Regions from separate parts of the Neptuniibacter sp. 2_MG-2023 genome, predicted to be linked through region 2. Evidence: predicted binding sites of a transcription regulator. Region 2 holds the regulator's gene; each other region holds the start of a gene.

Region 1 (4,588 bases), on a different contig from region 2:
GTTTACTGTTTTTTTGAGGGGATGTTAATTGTTATCTATCCAAGATGCATAAGGTCTGAGGGTCAACCTTATTTGATCGGCGGAGAGGCGTTTTTTTCATGGTATTTGAAGATAGGTTTATTGGTTGCTAAGCCCTCCGTTTAGCCAAAACTTCATTCGAGATAAAGGCCCCTTCCTCGTTTAGAGCTGATTGGCTTTACGGTGTCTGCCTTCGTAATCGAAGATCCGTTCTTGAACGCGCCAGTAGTGTTTTTGCTTACGGGCGATGACGAAGTCTGGGGCCGTAAGAAGTGACTTGATGGCGAGTACTTCGGAAATGTTGTTCAGGGTTTTAGGGGCTTGCGCATTAGCGATGCGTTTGCCAAATAGATTGTTAAATACAGTTTTCTGGCTGTGTTTAGAAAAATCAAAAGATTCGCTCAGTTCTTCGCCATCCTCTCCATAGTAGGTGACTTTTAAGCGATCTTGTACGCTGCTGAGTTCCATGCCTGAACAGCGAATAACCATTGCATCTTTTAGTTTTAAGGCGTTTTTTAACTGGTCATCGGGATCGATAATCGCCATTTTGCATTTATGGCAGTTGCGTGCAGCGATGTCGTTTTCGGCGTTACAGTGAGGGCATTCCTTAAATCTAAAACGGTAATCACACTGTTGTGGTTGCTGTTTTAGCTCTTGCTTATCTGTAGGGTCGAAATCTAGTAAACCTTGACAGCGACGACCGTAATGTTCGATCACGTTCCCTTCATCATCCGTTTTCCCCCAGAATATATTGGCAAAGCCACAGCTAGGGCAAAAGACTTGTACTGGATCAGTATCAGGGTTGGGTTTCTTTTCCCCCACTTCAGGGTGATGCAGGTTAAAGTGGTTGCCGGCATAGTCAATGACCAGACAGTCAGTTTTCCCCTCTGCAAGGCGAAGACCACGGCCAACAATTTGCTGATACAAACTTACCGATTGGGTTGGGCGTAGGATGGCAATAAAGTCTACGTGGGGCGCATCAAAACCTGTCGTAAGTACAGAGACATTGACCAGGAATTTTAGTTTTTTCTGCTTAAAACTTTGTATGAGTTGATCGCGCTCTTTGTTGTCAGTCGCACCAGTAATTAAGGCGGTTTGACCTACTGGGAGGTAGCCGCAGATCTCTTGTGCATGTTTTACGGTAGCAGCGAATACCATGACACCTTGACGGGTTTGAGACAATGCTTTGACTTGTTCAATAATCGTTTGTGTTACGCGGGGATGTTTGCCTAGTAATTGGTTTACTTCTGCTTCTGCATATTCGCCAAAACGGTTTTGCTTTAATGCGGAGAAGTCATATTGGGTAATACTGGCATCAATGCATTTAGGCTCAGTAAGGTATTTTTTACGAACCATATAACTTAAGGGAAGTTCGTAAATACAGTATTTAAAGGGTTTAGGATCGCTACTACGAGCAAAACCACGGTGATGGTATTGATAGATCCATCCCATGCCTAGCCGGTAAGGTGTAGCGGTTAGCCCGAGTACTTTTAGCTGTGGGTTGAGTGAACGGAGTTGGCTGATAACCTTGCCGTATTGGCTGTCGTCATCATCATTTAGGCGGTGGCATTCATCAATAATCAGCAGTGAGTATTCTGCTGAGAAACGGTCAAGATTAGCTGATACGGACTGGATACTGGCAAAGGTAACTTGAAAATCATTTTGTTTGCGCTTTAAACCTGCGGAGAATATTCCGCCTTTGAGCCCGTAGCTTTCATACTTCGCGTGGTTTTGCTCAACCAGTTCTTTTACATGGGCTAAGACCAATATTTTTCGTTTTGCGAGTTTGGCCAGTTTTGCTATGACTAAGCTCTTGCCTGCGCCAGTGGGCAGCACAATGACGGCTGCATCATCTGTTTTACGGAAGTGTTGTAGAGTGGCGTCTACAGCATCTTGTTGATAGGGGCGCAGTGTAAAGGGAGAGCTCATGGATACAGATCAAATGATGATGAATTATAGGGCTGATCATATCAGCCCTGGTCTTTATATGGGAGCGATTGAGCGGCATAAAAAAAACCGGCCTTTAAAAGGCCGGTTTAACGTATATTGCAGCGATTAAGAAGGGGGGTTAATCGTCTGCATTTTCCTGAGAAAACTGAGCCATAATGCTTTGTAATAAACCAACGTTATTATCTAGTTTACTCTGGGATTCTTCATCCGCATCTTTGTAACGTATATCTTCTTGGATCAAATTTTCTAATAAGCTGGCGCCAAATAAAGAGCTATCTTCTAAGAATCCAAGTGCTGGATTATTCATGAAGTTCTCCATGTTTTGCATCATGCCACCTAAGTGACGCCCGTTATCGCCGAGCGGATTATCATACTGCTGAACTTGCTCATAAGCGGCTACTGCAGAGTAGCTCGTTGACTGAGTCATAGTTACATTCAAGTTCATTAATTGGGATTTGTCCATTTCTAATTCGGCCGCTTGGTTAAAAGCATCCTGAACATCACCGCTGTAGAAATCTTCTGCAATCAGATTAATGTCTTGAATTAGGGAGGTGAGGGCGTCTAACTCTTCTTCATTAAGATCGCCTTCTACACTAAAGCTAAAGTTACTGCTGGCGTTACGGTCAATACCATAAGAGACTGCACTGCTTTCACCATCAGTATATGCACCAAGGGACGCTGTAATGCTGGCTTCACTATCAAAGTAGATTGAGACCTTGTCGCCTTCTTGGGTCATCACTTCCATAGAGAAGGATTCTGCTTTGGAATAACGCTCAGCGGCAGAGATAGATGTTTGGCTGCTTGTTGCTGCCACGTCTTCAGTGCTTGCTGTTGGTGCAATTGCGGCTAGTGCTTCAAAGGTGAGGTCTTTAGTTTGATCTATAGTGGCTGATGTATCTTCGGTGAGCATATTCAGCTTTTCTAGTATCTCCGTGGCTTCTTTAAAGCCTTTCTCAACACCCGATACAGCTGCTTGGTACATGCGATTGAGATCAGCGTCAGATGCACCTCTAGAACGAGCTTGTTCTAACCCTTGGGCAACAAAATCTGAAATCCGAGAAGCTACTTTTTCTGGAGAGTAATCATTTGCATCGAGACCTTTCATCTCAGATAAGCTCATTCCAGGAATGTTTTCTGCTAGTTTGGCGACTAACTTATCTGCCGCAGATGCAGAACGACCACTGCTGTCTTTACCATCTGCAAACCCACCGGTTACCAATGTTTCTTGGCGAACCTGAGAATAGGCTGCTTGGCTGCTTAATAAAACTTGCACGGGTAATTCCTCCACAGACAAAAAGGATCCTTATGACCCCGATTTTGCATTTCCATATTATAGCGATAAATGGGTTATCGACAGATATGCACTTTGCTTTAATGTAAACACTGATGTATGAAATTCTTTCATCAGATAAAAGGGTTCTTATTGGCTTTAGTCAATGGGATGGTTATACCCACTTTCAGCTATTGGCCAGATAATAAAACAGTTTTTACCTTATTCATTTAGTTTTTAGGCGGTATAAAATGATTTGATTACGGACAAAGTAAAGAATTTCTTTCATGTTCTGTTAGGGATTAAGCTTTGGCCTGAGTTTAATCGCTATCAGTAGGGCGCTACTTGTATCTATAGCCTGCGCCCGTGCTGAAAGGTCTTTCAATTCCTAGTTCGACTACCACATCAGATCATCAGGGATCTTATAATCGGCGTAAGGGTCATCTTCATCCGGTTCTTCTTCAGGTTGAACGCGAATAACGTAATCAGGTATACGTTGTTCAATCTTTTCTGCGAACTTATCGGGGATTAAGTAAAACTTTTCATCGAGTGTAGCAATGGCTACTTGGCCACGTATCAACTGTGTCTGTAAGTCGCTGGTAACGTACATTGTTTTAACTTTTTTATCGTAGACAAAGTTGTATGTGAGCTCAGCATTGTCTGGAATATTGATCTGCTGCTGCATGATCATTTGTCGGCATTGCGCTTCAATCTCTCGGTTCTGGCGCTCTTCATCGCGCTGTAGATTGAGTAGGCGGTCACGCTCTTGTTTCTCTTTACGCTGTTGCTCGAGTGCTTGTTGTTTAATCGCTTGTTCGTCGATGACTGCTTGGCCAGATTTCCGCGCTTTATTTGCCTGTTTTTTCTGTTTCTTCTTGTCTGAATCGGCTTTTTTCGCTTTCTTCTGATCAACGAGGCCGATGTTTAGTAATTGATCTTTCAGTGAACCTGCCATAACAATCTCTTAATACAAAATATAGATGTTGCGAAACTATATCAAAAACTGATCATAGCGCCTGCATTTAATCGTTTTTAATGTTGTAAATTGTATTAAAAAATAGCCCTTTAATGGCTTGCAGGGGCTAACGCTTAAACGTAATCTTCAGCCATACTGTAATTTATAGCTAGGAATAGAATGTCTGAAGATAAAATGTCTGAGCATGATAAGACCCATCCCTTTGAACGCTTAACACCCTCATTTTTGATGGATGCTGTTGAAACGCAAGGGTTTTGGTGTGATGGTCGGACCTTTCCATTAAATAGCTATGAAAATCGTGTTTATCAGGTAGGTATTGAAGAGAAAGAGCCGCTGATTGCGAAGTTTTATCGGCCCAACCGTTGGAGCCAAGA
Region 2 (4,588 bases):
ATAATGATGATGATGAGTTGCGCGCAATCTTAGCGTCACTTAAAGAGAGGCAGAAGCAGAAAGCGGATGCAGCTCACCGAAATTTCATGACGGGTTCGGTGCTTGATGACGCCGATCTTGGTCTCGATCTGCGTGAAGAGCTATCAATCTCTCAGCCTGAAGAGGAGATGGGAAGTAGCTTAATTAGATCAATGCAGAATGAAATTGAACAGCTCAAAAATCTATTAAGTCAGCAGGCTTTATCGGCAACAAATGTTAATTCTAGTTTTTCCAAGCCCCCATTGCAGCGAAAGTTGGAGATGTTGGGCGTCAGTGAAAAATTATCAGCCCATCTTTTAGGTTCAATGGAAGTGGGGCTGCCGCCTAATAAAGCATGGAAAAATGCTTTGTCTCGCTTATCGGATTCTATTCCTGTGCTTGGTGAAGATTTTATTGAGCGTGGTGGTATGGTTGCATTTGTAGGACCTACAGGTGTAGGTAAAACAACCACTATAGGTAAGCTGGCGGCGCGTTATGTATTGAAGTATGGCAGTTCAAGCTTAGCCTTAGTGACAACTGATACATTCCGTATAGCAGCCCATGAACAGTTGCGGACATTTGGGCGTATCTTAGATGTCCCTGTCAGGGTTGTTGATGCAGCGAATAGCTTAGATGATGTTCTGCACTCTCTGAAAAATAAACGTCTCGTACTTATTGATACGGCGGGGCTGAATGCGCAAGAGCCGCATAGCGAGGCGCAGTTGGAGATGCTTGAAAGTGTAACTTTGCGTCTAAAAAAACTATTAGTCGTTTCTTGTAGTAGTCAGCGCCGAGTCGTCGAACAAGCTTTTAATGTTTATAAAAGTCTTGGGTTGAATGGTTGTGTCTTAAGCAAAATGGATGAGTCAGGTAGTTTGGGTGAGGCGATCTCGCTAATTGTGGAAAAACGCCTGCCTGTGACTTATGTCACTGATGGGCAACGCATACCTGATGATATCGATATTGCCCAAAAACATGAGCTTGTAAGTCGAGCTGTGATTACGGCGCAAAGAGCAATTGAAGCTGAAAAAAATGCGGTCGCGTTAGACTCAGCGTATAAAATGGGTTAGTGGTGAAATAATGATTGATCAACATAGGCCCGTTAAAGTAATTGCTGTGACTGGCGGGAAGGGAGGCGTTGGTAAAACAAACGTTTCTGTTAACTTGGCGATGGCATTAAGTGATTTAGGGCACCGTACTGTTTTAATGGACGCTGATTTAGGATTGGCGAATGTTGATGTGTTGCTTGGTTTGCGCCCGAAAAAAAATATTGCAGATGTTTTAAGTGGTGAGTGTGGGCTAAAAGAGGTCATGCTGGATGTCTGTGAAAATTTAAAAATTGTACCTGCTTGTTCTGGTACGCAGGAGATGACAGCGCTCTCTCCTCATGAACATGCAGAGTTAATCCATGCTTTTAATGAGGTTTCTGATGATATTGATGCGTTAATCATTGACACCGCGGCAGGTATTTCGGATTCTGTGGTTAGTTTTGTTAAAGCCGCTCAGGAAGTGCTGGTTGTTGTATGTGATGAACCTACGTCAATTACAGATGCCTATGCTTTAATTAAACTGTTAAATCGTGATTATAAAATGACGCGCTTTCGTGTCCTTGCCAATATGGTAAGAACGGACAATGAAGGTAGAAATATGTTTGGTAAGTTATTAACAGTTACTGATCGGTTTCTTGATGTCACGCTTCAATATGTGGGTTCAATCCCTTATGATGAAAATGTTCGTAAAGCGGTGCAACGCCAAGTCGCTGTTTTAAAAGCTTTTCCAAAGAGCAAAGTATCCTTGGCATATCGTCAATTAGCGAATAAAGTAAATGGGTGGCCAGTTCAGACTGTGCCCCGAGGTCATTTAGAGTTTTTTGTTGAGCGGCTTGTACAAGGAGCTCGCCCATCGGATTGATAAAGAGGCAGTATGTACAACCAGCTGCAATTACAATCGAGTGATGAGTTAATTCAGCAGTATGCGCCGCTAGTTAAACGTATCGCCCATCACTTACTGGCTCGATTGCCAGCCACAGTGTTGCTCGATGACTTAATTCAAGCGGGTATGATTGGCCTGCTTGAGGCGGCCAAACGATACGATGCTGCAAAAGGTGCTAGCTTTGAAACTTATGCAGGGATTCGCATTCGTGGCTCTATTATTGATGAGGTGCGCCGTGGAGATTGGACTCCGCGGTCAGTACACCGAAATAGTCGGCGAGTGACTGAGGCAATTCAGCAGATAGAATCACGGACAGGTCGAGATGCGAGTGATGCTTCAGTAGCAAAGGAACTGGGGATCTCTGTGGATGAATACCACAATCTGTTAAAAGATACCCTTGATAGCCGTTTATTTAGCTTTGAAGAGATGATTAATCCTCAGCATGAAGGGCCAGGTGAATCATTTGCCAATGATGACCCTGGGCCAAATCAGCATTTCGAGCGAGAATCATTTTTAAAAGCACTAAGTGGCGCTATAAATAATTTGCCGGAACGGGAAAAATTAGTATTAGCGCTCTATTATGATGAAGAGCTTAATTTAAAAGAGATTGGTCAAATTTTAGGGGTTAGTGAATCTAGGGTAAGCCAGATTCATAGTCAGGCAGCACTAAGATTGCGGTCGCGATTAAGCGAATGGCAATAATAGGTTGCTAAGACTCAACGTAATTGCGGTAATTTAGTGTAGACTCAATGGGTTGCGCAGAGTTAATTGGAGGCTGGTCTTGAATAAAGACATGAAGATTCTTGTAGTGGATGATTTCTCCACAATGAGACGAATTATAAAAAACTTATTACGTGACTTGGGCATGACAAATGTTCTTGAAGCGGATGATGGGCAGACTGCTTTGCCAATTCTGAAGCAAGGCGGTATTGATTTCTTAGTGACTGACTGGAATATGCCAGGCATGACTGGGATTGATCTCTTGAAAGAGGTTCGTTCTGATCCTAATTTGGCCGCAATGCCAGTATTAATGGTTACTGCTGAAGCTAAAAAAGAGCAAATCATTGCTGCCGCTCAGGCTGGGGTGAATGGTTATGTCGTTAAACCGTTCACTGCTGCGGTACTTAAGGCAAAGATTGACAAAATCTTTGAGCGCCTGAGTTAAATAATAAAAGGTCAGTTTTAAATGATTTCAGAAACAGGCAATGGCTTAAGTCACTTTGAAATGGAATTGCAGTTGAAGGCGCAGGAACTTGTTTCTGTTCTCAACGAAGGTAAATTACCTGATGCGATGGAGATTATTCGCGAACTTCATGAGTTTCGTCACCAGACGTTTTTTAGTGAAGTAGGGCATCTTACGAGAGGGCTGCATGAGGCCATTAAATCGTTCTCAAGTGAGTTAGGACGAAGCCTCAATATTGATGGAACTCCTCAAGCTGAGACTGATGCTGCTGAACGTTTAAACTATGTCATTGAAGTAACCGAAAAAAATGCTCACGAGACAATGGATCGTGTTGATAAAGCTTTAGTACTGGTTGATAAATTAGATAAACAGAGTGAACGGTTTAAAGATTTACTGCTTTTGGTTGGTCAGTTAGAAAAAGAACATGATTCGCTTAAGGGTGTTTATGACCGAACATGTGCGGTAAAGGAAGAGTCAGAACAAACCATTAGTACCTTGCGTGAAGAACTAACAGATATTGTTGTATCTCAGAGCTATCAAGATATTACCGGCCAACTAATTCGCCGAGTCATTAATCTCGTTACAAATGTTGAAGACCATCTCGTCGCGTTGATGGGAATGGCTGCTCAAGTTGAAAGAATATCGGGCGTTGATATGTCCATAGAGTCTGACGATAAGCAGACTAATAATAAGAATCCTATTCAGGCTGAAGGGCCGCAAATCAGGAAAGAACATGCTGATGTTGTCAGTGACCAAGATGAAGTCGATGATTTGTTATCCAGTCTGGGTTTTTAAGAGGAGCGCCATATGAGTTTGGAAGTGGATCAGGAAATTCTTGAAGACTTTCTTGTCGAAGCAGGAGAAATCCTTGAGCAGTTATCCGAACAGTTAGTCGACCTGGAACAGCGTCCAGACGATAGTGATCTGCTCAATGCAATTTTTCGAGGATTCCATACAGTAAAAGGTGGCGCAGGCTTTTTGCAATTAGAGCCTATGGTCGATTGTTGCCATAACGCAGAAAACCTATTTGATATGCTGCGCAATGGTGACATTAAAGTCACTTCTGAACTTATGGATGTTGTGCTCCAAGCTTTAGATAGTGTCAATGTTATGTTTGAAGCTGTGCGTAATGGCGAGGTACTCGAACAAGCTAATCCACAACTGATCCAAGCTTTAGTAGCGTTTACTAAGGGTGAAGCCCCAAAACCTGTTGCTGCTGAAACTGTCCCAGCCCCAGCCCCAGCCCCAGCCCCAGTTCCGGCATCGAGTGCGCCTAATTCACAGGATCCAACAATTGATGAATTTGATATGCTGTTGGATGATCTTGGTGACTTGCCTGAGGTCGCTCCGGAGGTTAATGAAGCGCCTGTAGATGATGGCCTTATTACCGATGATGAATTTGATGCCTTGTTGGATGAATTACATGGTCCAGGTAAAGGGCCGGATGCAGCGGTA
Region 3 (4,588 bases), on a different contig from region 2:
TCGGCTGCTTTACGAAAGCTCAAGCAATTGGCAATTACCCAGAAATAACGGAGTTGGCGTAAATCGAAGTTGAATTGATATAATTTAGGTATCAAATGATTACATTTCCATATTGGACTGATATGGGTTTGCTGAAGATAATAATATCTACTTAGTTTTTTTAATCAACTTATGTGGATAATTATGAATATACAAGTTTTAGTTAAAAGCTGTATTGCTGCAGTGATCTTATCTGTTTCTGGTTTAACTTTTGCCGAATCTAACCTTGATAATCGACAGTTAGCAGAGCAACTTAATCAAAAATGGGACGACTTATTCAATAAAGGCGACCTTTCTGCACTTACGCAACTTTATAATGAGCAAGCAGTGATCTCACCAGGTAATGGTCAAGTTTTAAAAGGGCAGCAAGCGATTGCTGAACTATTTAAAGGATTTATTGATGGTGGCGTTCATAGCCATAAAATCTCAATAATTGAGATTGAACGCGAAGGTAATGTTTTGTATCAAGTTTCGAATTGGCAAGCATCTGGGCAAGCACAAGATGGTGTAATTCCAACTTTTGGTGGTGTAGTGACTTTGGTTTCAAAGCTCAATGAAGCGGGTGAGTGGAAGTTACAAGTACATAGTTGGAACATGGGTAAGTAATTATTTGGTTGTCTAATCGATATGTCAGAAGGGTGAAAAGTAATCTATAAAGATTTTACTGCATGTAGCGAATTGGTAGTGTTGTATTAAATAGTAGATTTCACCCTGTTCATGCCAAGGTTCAAGGACGAACGATGTTGGTTTGCCTCGATAATCTTATGAAATTTATAGTCCTATGCCTAAATTAATTTAGATCATCATTCCTACACAGGAAGTGTCTGAGCTTTAAGGTTTTAATCACGCTTTAATTAGTCAAAATATACGGTTTTATTGCATCGGAGAATATTCTGAAGTGTGGTAGTACTGAATATGTTTTGACGGCTTTGAGGTTGATTCAGATGTGTGGTGTTAAAGCATTATGCTGTCTTATGTGGCGTATGCGACCGTATAGGTCAGCTTGTTTGTATTGGTAAATAAGCTGACATTTAAAAGTTAATTTTATTTAACTTATTGTTTTTAAGATATTTTAAAGGAATGGTGTCCCAGAGAGGATTCGAACCCCTGGCCTGTCCCTTAGGAGGGGACCGCTCTATCCTACTGAGCTACTGGGACTGAAGTAGGTGTGAAATTCTGCGAGATTCTAGCGCTAATTCTATGAAGAGTCACTAGCTAGGCGTGGTATTAGGATGGTTTAGGCTTTGCCTATCCTGTTTTGAGCTTTATAAAGTCCAGAGCTGCCTGCTTTAGTGTAGAGCTGATCCTGTTTTTTCTGTCCGCGCACAATGGCTAGTAACTGGGTTACATTTTGTTGACTGCGGTGAATCGCTTGCTCGTTACGCTTATTTTTATGTTGTAACTCTTTCAAATACTGCTTGATAAGCACGTAGTGTTCAGCTGCTTGCGATAAAAGTGGGCTGTCTTCTTCCGTGTCTCCGGGGAGTCCATAATCACCCGCTTCGATGTTATAACCGAAAGATTTCAGTAATTCTACGCGTTCGAGGGTGAAATTATGGAAGCTATTGAGCAGCGCCATTTTTTCCTGAGTGGTATCACTCAAGCGATCGATGTCTTTGCTGCTCAGAGCTTCAAGCTCTTTGTCGTAAATAGAGCTGAGTGATTCTAAAAGCAAAATACCCTGCTCTAGCAGGGTATTAAGTTCTGTTATTTGTTGCTCAGTCATGTCATTGCTTTAAAGTAGGTTATCAAAGTTAAGCATCTTTTCAGCTACGCGTTCAGCGTTAATCTGATAGCTACCACTTTCTATTTCCTGTTTGATTCGCTCGACACGTTCATTGTCCACATCAGGTGTGTCAGACAGTTGCTTGTCAACATTCTGCAGTAACTGTGCTGCATTGCTGAGATTGACTGTATCACCTTTATTGGACGGGGGCTGCTGGGCAACTGCACCGTTGCCATTTTTGGCAGCGTTACCTTGCTCATTAGTCCGTGCACGAGTGCTTGCCGTCTGTGATGATGACAGGCTCGTGAGATCATTAATCATTTATCCGTCCTCTGTACTGTATCTGAACAAGCTTATCGGCGGCTCTTAATAGAACTTTAAGAAAAAATTAAATTATTTTCTTGTGGTGTTATAAATGTAGTATAGCAGTTGAATTATGGCCAATCTACTTGGGAGTGAGGCTAAGGGACTTGTACTAAACCCGCTTGGATTATTTTAGCTTTAACCATCACACCTGAACGGTCATTTCTGACTTTGATCTGTTCTCCTAGTGTTCCGCTTTCGAGGGCAGTACCTGATGTTCGGATGCTTACACCATTAAGCTTGGCTTCGATAATAAGCGCGTCACCTTTAGATACAGCTAAAGGTGCTTTGAGCATTGATGTGGTTATTATCGTATCGGCGGCGATGCTTCTTTTATTTGTCCAGCCTATAATGTCTTGGAGTTTGGTAAAATAAACCGATCTTAAGGAGGTGATCTCAACCTCTTTAAGTTTTATATCTTGCATGCTGATATAGGTTCCGCGGGCTAAACTAGATTGTGTGACCACAGCTATATCAAATTCTTTTACTTCTGCTGTTATGAATAGCTGCCAAAGAGGTGATGGGCAGCGTGCTTTTAGGGTGATGCGACTGCCGCTGCCTTTTGGTGTTTGAAATTCATAAGGGGCTAAGCAGGTTTTTAGTTTGATTTTTCTGCTAATCGGGTTAAGTTTGATCTCTACACGTGTGCCAGTCCCTATGTTGCTGTAGTGTTCATAGAGGTAATGTTCAGCCGACTGCTCAAGTTTTTCTGCTTCACCAGCAGCAAAAAGCTGTAAGGGTGACAAAAGAAAAGTGGTTAGTAGGAAAAGTCGTGTTAAATTATAAGTATTCACGTTGTGTCATCAATATTCAGGGTGGCGTATTTGTGTGTAATATAAAAATAGAATTGATTTAATCTCTACGGGATTGTTAGATCATGTCAGGTATCCTAGATAGTGTAAACCTACGTACTCAGATGGTGGGCCAGAATAGGCTCGAACTATTATTGTTCGCTTTGGAAAGCGATCAGCAGTACGGCATTAATGTGTTTAAAGTACGAGAAGTTTTACAGTGCCCAAAACTTACAGAGGTCCCTAGACAGACTTCTGCGATTAAAGGGATGGCACATATTCGTGGTGAGACAATTCCTGTATTGGATCTGTCAGAAGCGATTGGGCGTGAGTCTGTACCTAAAGATCAACGTCGCGACTGTTTTTTGATTGTCGCTGAGTACAATCGTCGTACATTGGCATTTTTAGTGCGCCAAGTAGATCGTATTCTGAATACGCAGTGGGATCAGATTATGGCTCCACCAACAGAAATAGGTGTAGAAAACTATCTGACAGCTATTTTTGAGCACGAAGATCGACTGATAGAGATCTTAGATGTTGAGCAGATTCTTGCTGATCTTTACCCTATGCCTACAGAGGTAAGTAAAGAGGTAGCTGATGATCAGCTTCGTGAAAAGGCCAAAGAGTACCAGATACTTATAACTGATGACTCTTCGGTTGCGCGTAACCAAATGAAGCGTAGTTTGGAAGGTCTAGGGATTAAAGTTACAGCTTGTAATAATGGTCGCCAGGCATGGGATTTCTTATGTGATTTGGCCGATCGTGGGATTGATGTTACGACTCATTTTTTGATGGTTATTTCAGATATAGAAATGCCTGAAATGGACGGTTATACCTTAACTTCTATGATCCGTGATGATGAGCGTATGAAAACTATGCATGTTGTTTTACATACATCCCTATCCGGTGGTTTTAACGTATCAATGGTTAAAAAAGTTGGGGCTGATGGCTTTCTTGCCAAATTTAACCCTGATGATTTGGCGACAGCGGTTGTGCAACGTATTCATCAAGTTGAAACAAAGTAGCAGCGCATGTTGAATAGGAGTGCCTACTCTTCATGAGTATTACGCCTCGGGCTGGTTTTGCTATTACGGATTCTGATTTCGAACTATTTAGTCGCTTTCTTGAAGAGACGAGCGGTATATTGCTGGCTAAACATAAGCAATACCTAGTTCAAAGCCGGTTGGGCAAAATCGTTCAAGAGCAAAACTGTCTTAGTTTAAAAGACCTGATTACTAAACTTCAGAGCCCCGCTTCAATGAAATTGCGTGAGCAAGTTATTGATGCGATGACGACGAATGAAACGTTATGGTTTAGAGATGTACATCCGTTTGATATTCTTAGAGATCGTATTTTACCTGAGCTATTAAGTCGTGGATCAGGTTCAAAAATACGTATCTGGTCGGCTGCATGTTCTACCGGACAAGAACCATATTCCATCAGCATGACGTTTGATGAGTTTAAAAAGAAAACTCCGGGTAAGTTGTTATCAGAAGAGATTGTTGCCACCGATATATCTACGCAGGTATTAGCCCAAGCTCGACGTGGTGAGTATGAGATGTTAGCGATTGGTAGAGGGCTTTCTCAGGATCGCTTAGTTCAGCATTTTAGTGAGACTGCCGGTGGTAGCTGGGTTGTTAAGCCTGATATTAAAGCGCGTGTGCGTTTT

What was found. The regulator FliA, encoded in region 2, starts transcription of late flagellar genes. The targets are predictions, from matches to a motif close to CTAAAGTTNNNNNNNNNNCNGCCGATA.
Region 1: a site for FliA is predicted at 3,317-3,343, ahead of Q4486_RS04590 (DUF5610 domain-containing protein). Genes of this name have one in related genera too.
Region 3: a site for FliA is predicted at 2,120-2,146, ahead of flgM (flagellar biosynthesis anti-sigma factor FlgM). Genes of this name have one in related genera too.

The regions. Positions count from the first base shown of each region.
Region 1 is NZ_JAUOQC010000003.1:149,746-154,333, reverse strand. Features, by position in the region: gene Q4486_RS04595 (DEAD/DEAH box helicase) at 181-1,947, opposite strand; gene Q4486_RS04590 (DUF5610 domain-containing protein) at 2,087-3,241, opposite strand; gene Q4486_RS04585 (DUF2058 domain-containing protein) at 3,636-4,193, opposite strand; gene Q4486_RS04580 (serine/threonine protein kinase) at 4,374-4,588, shown strand, end outside.
Region 2 is NZ_JAUOQC010000009.1:135,103-139,690, forward strand. Features, by position in the region: gene flhF (flagellar biosynthesis protein FlhF) at 1-1,088, shown strand, start outside; gene Q4486_RS10430 (MinD/ParA family protein) at 1,099-1,929, shown strand; gene Q4486_RS10435 (RNA polymerase sigma factor FliA) at 1,942-2,652, shown strand; gene Q4486_RS10440 (response regulator) at 2,744-3,115, shown strand; gene Q4486_RS10445 (protein phosphatase CheZ) at 3,137-3,928, shown strand; gene Q4486_RS10450 (chemotaxis protein CheA) at 3,941-4,588, shown strand, end outside.
Region 3 is NZ_JAUOQC010000021.1:24,730-29,317, reverse strand. Features, by position in the region: gene Q4486_RS15065 (LysR family transcriptional regulator) at 1-95, opposite strand, end outside; gene Q4486_RS15060 (DUF4440 domain-containing protein) at 184-645, shown strand; tRNA gene Q4486_RS15055 (tRNA-Arg) at 1,121-1,197, opposite strand; gene Q4486_RS15050 (flagella synthesis protein FlgN) at 1,277-1,765, opposite strand; gene flgM (flagellar biosynthesis anti-sigma factor FlgM) at 1,775-2,086, opposite strand; gene flgA (flagellar basal body P-ring formation chaperone FlgA) at 2,227-2,922, opposite strand; gene Q4486_RS15035 (chemotaxis protein CheV) at 3,006-3,944, shown strand; gene Q4486_RS15030 (protein-glutamate O-methyltransferase CheR) at 3,977-4,588, shown strand, end outside.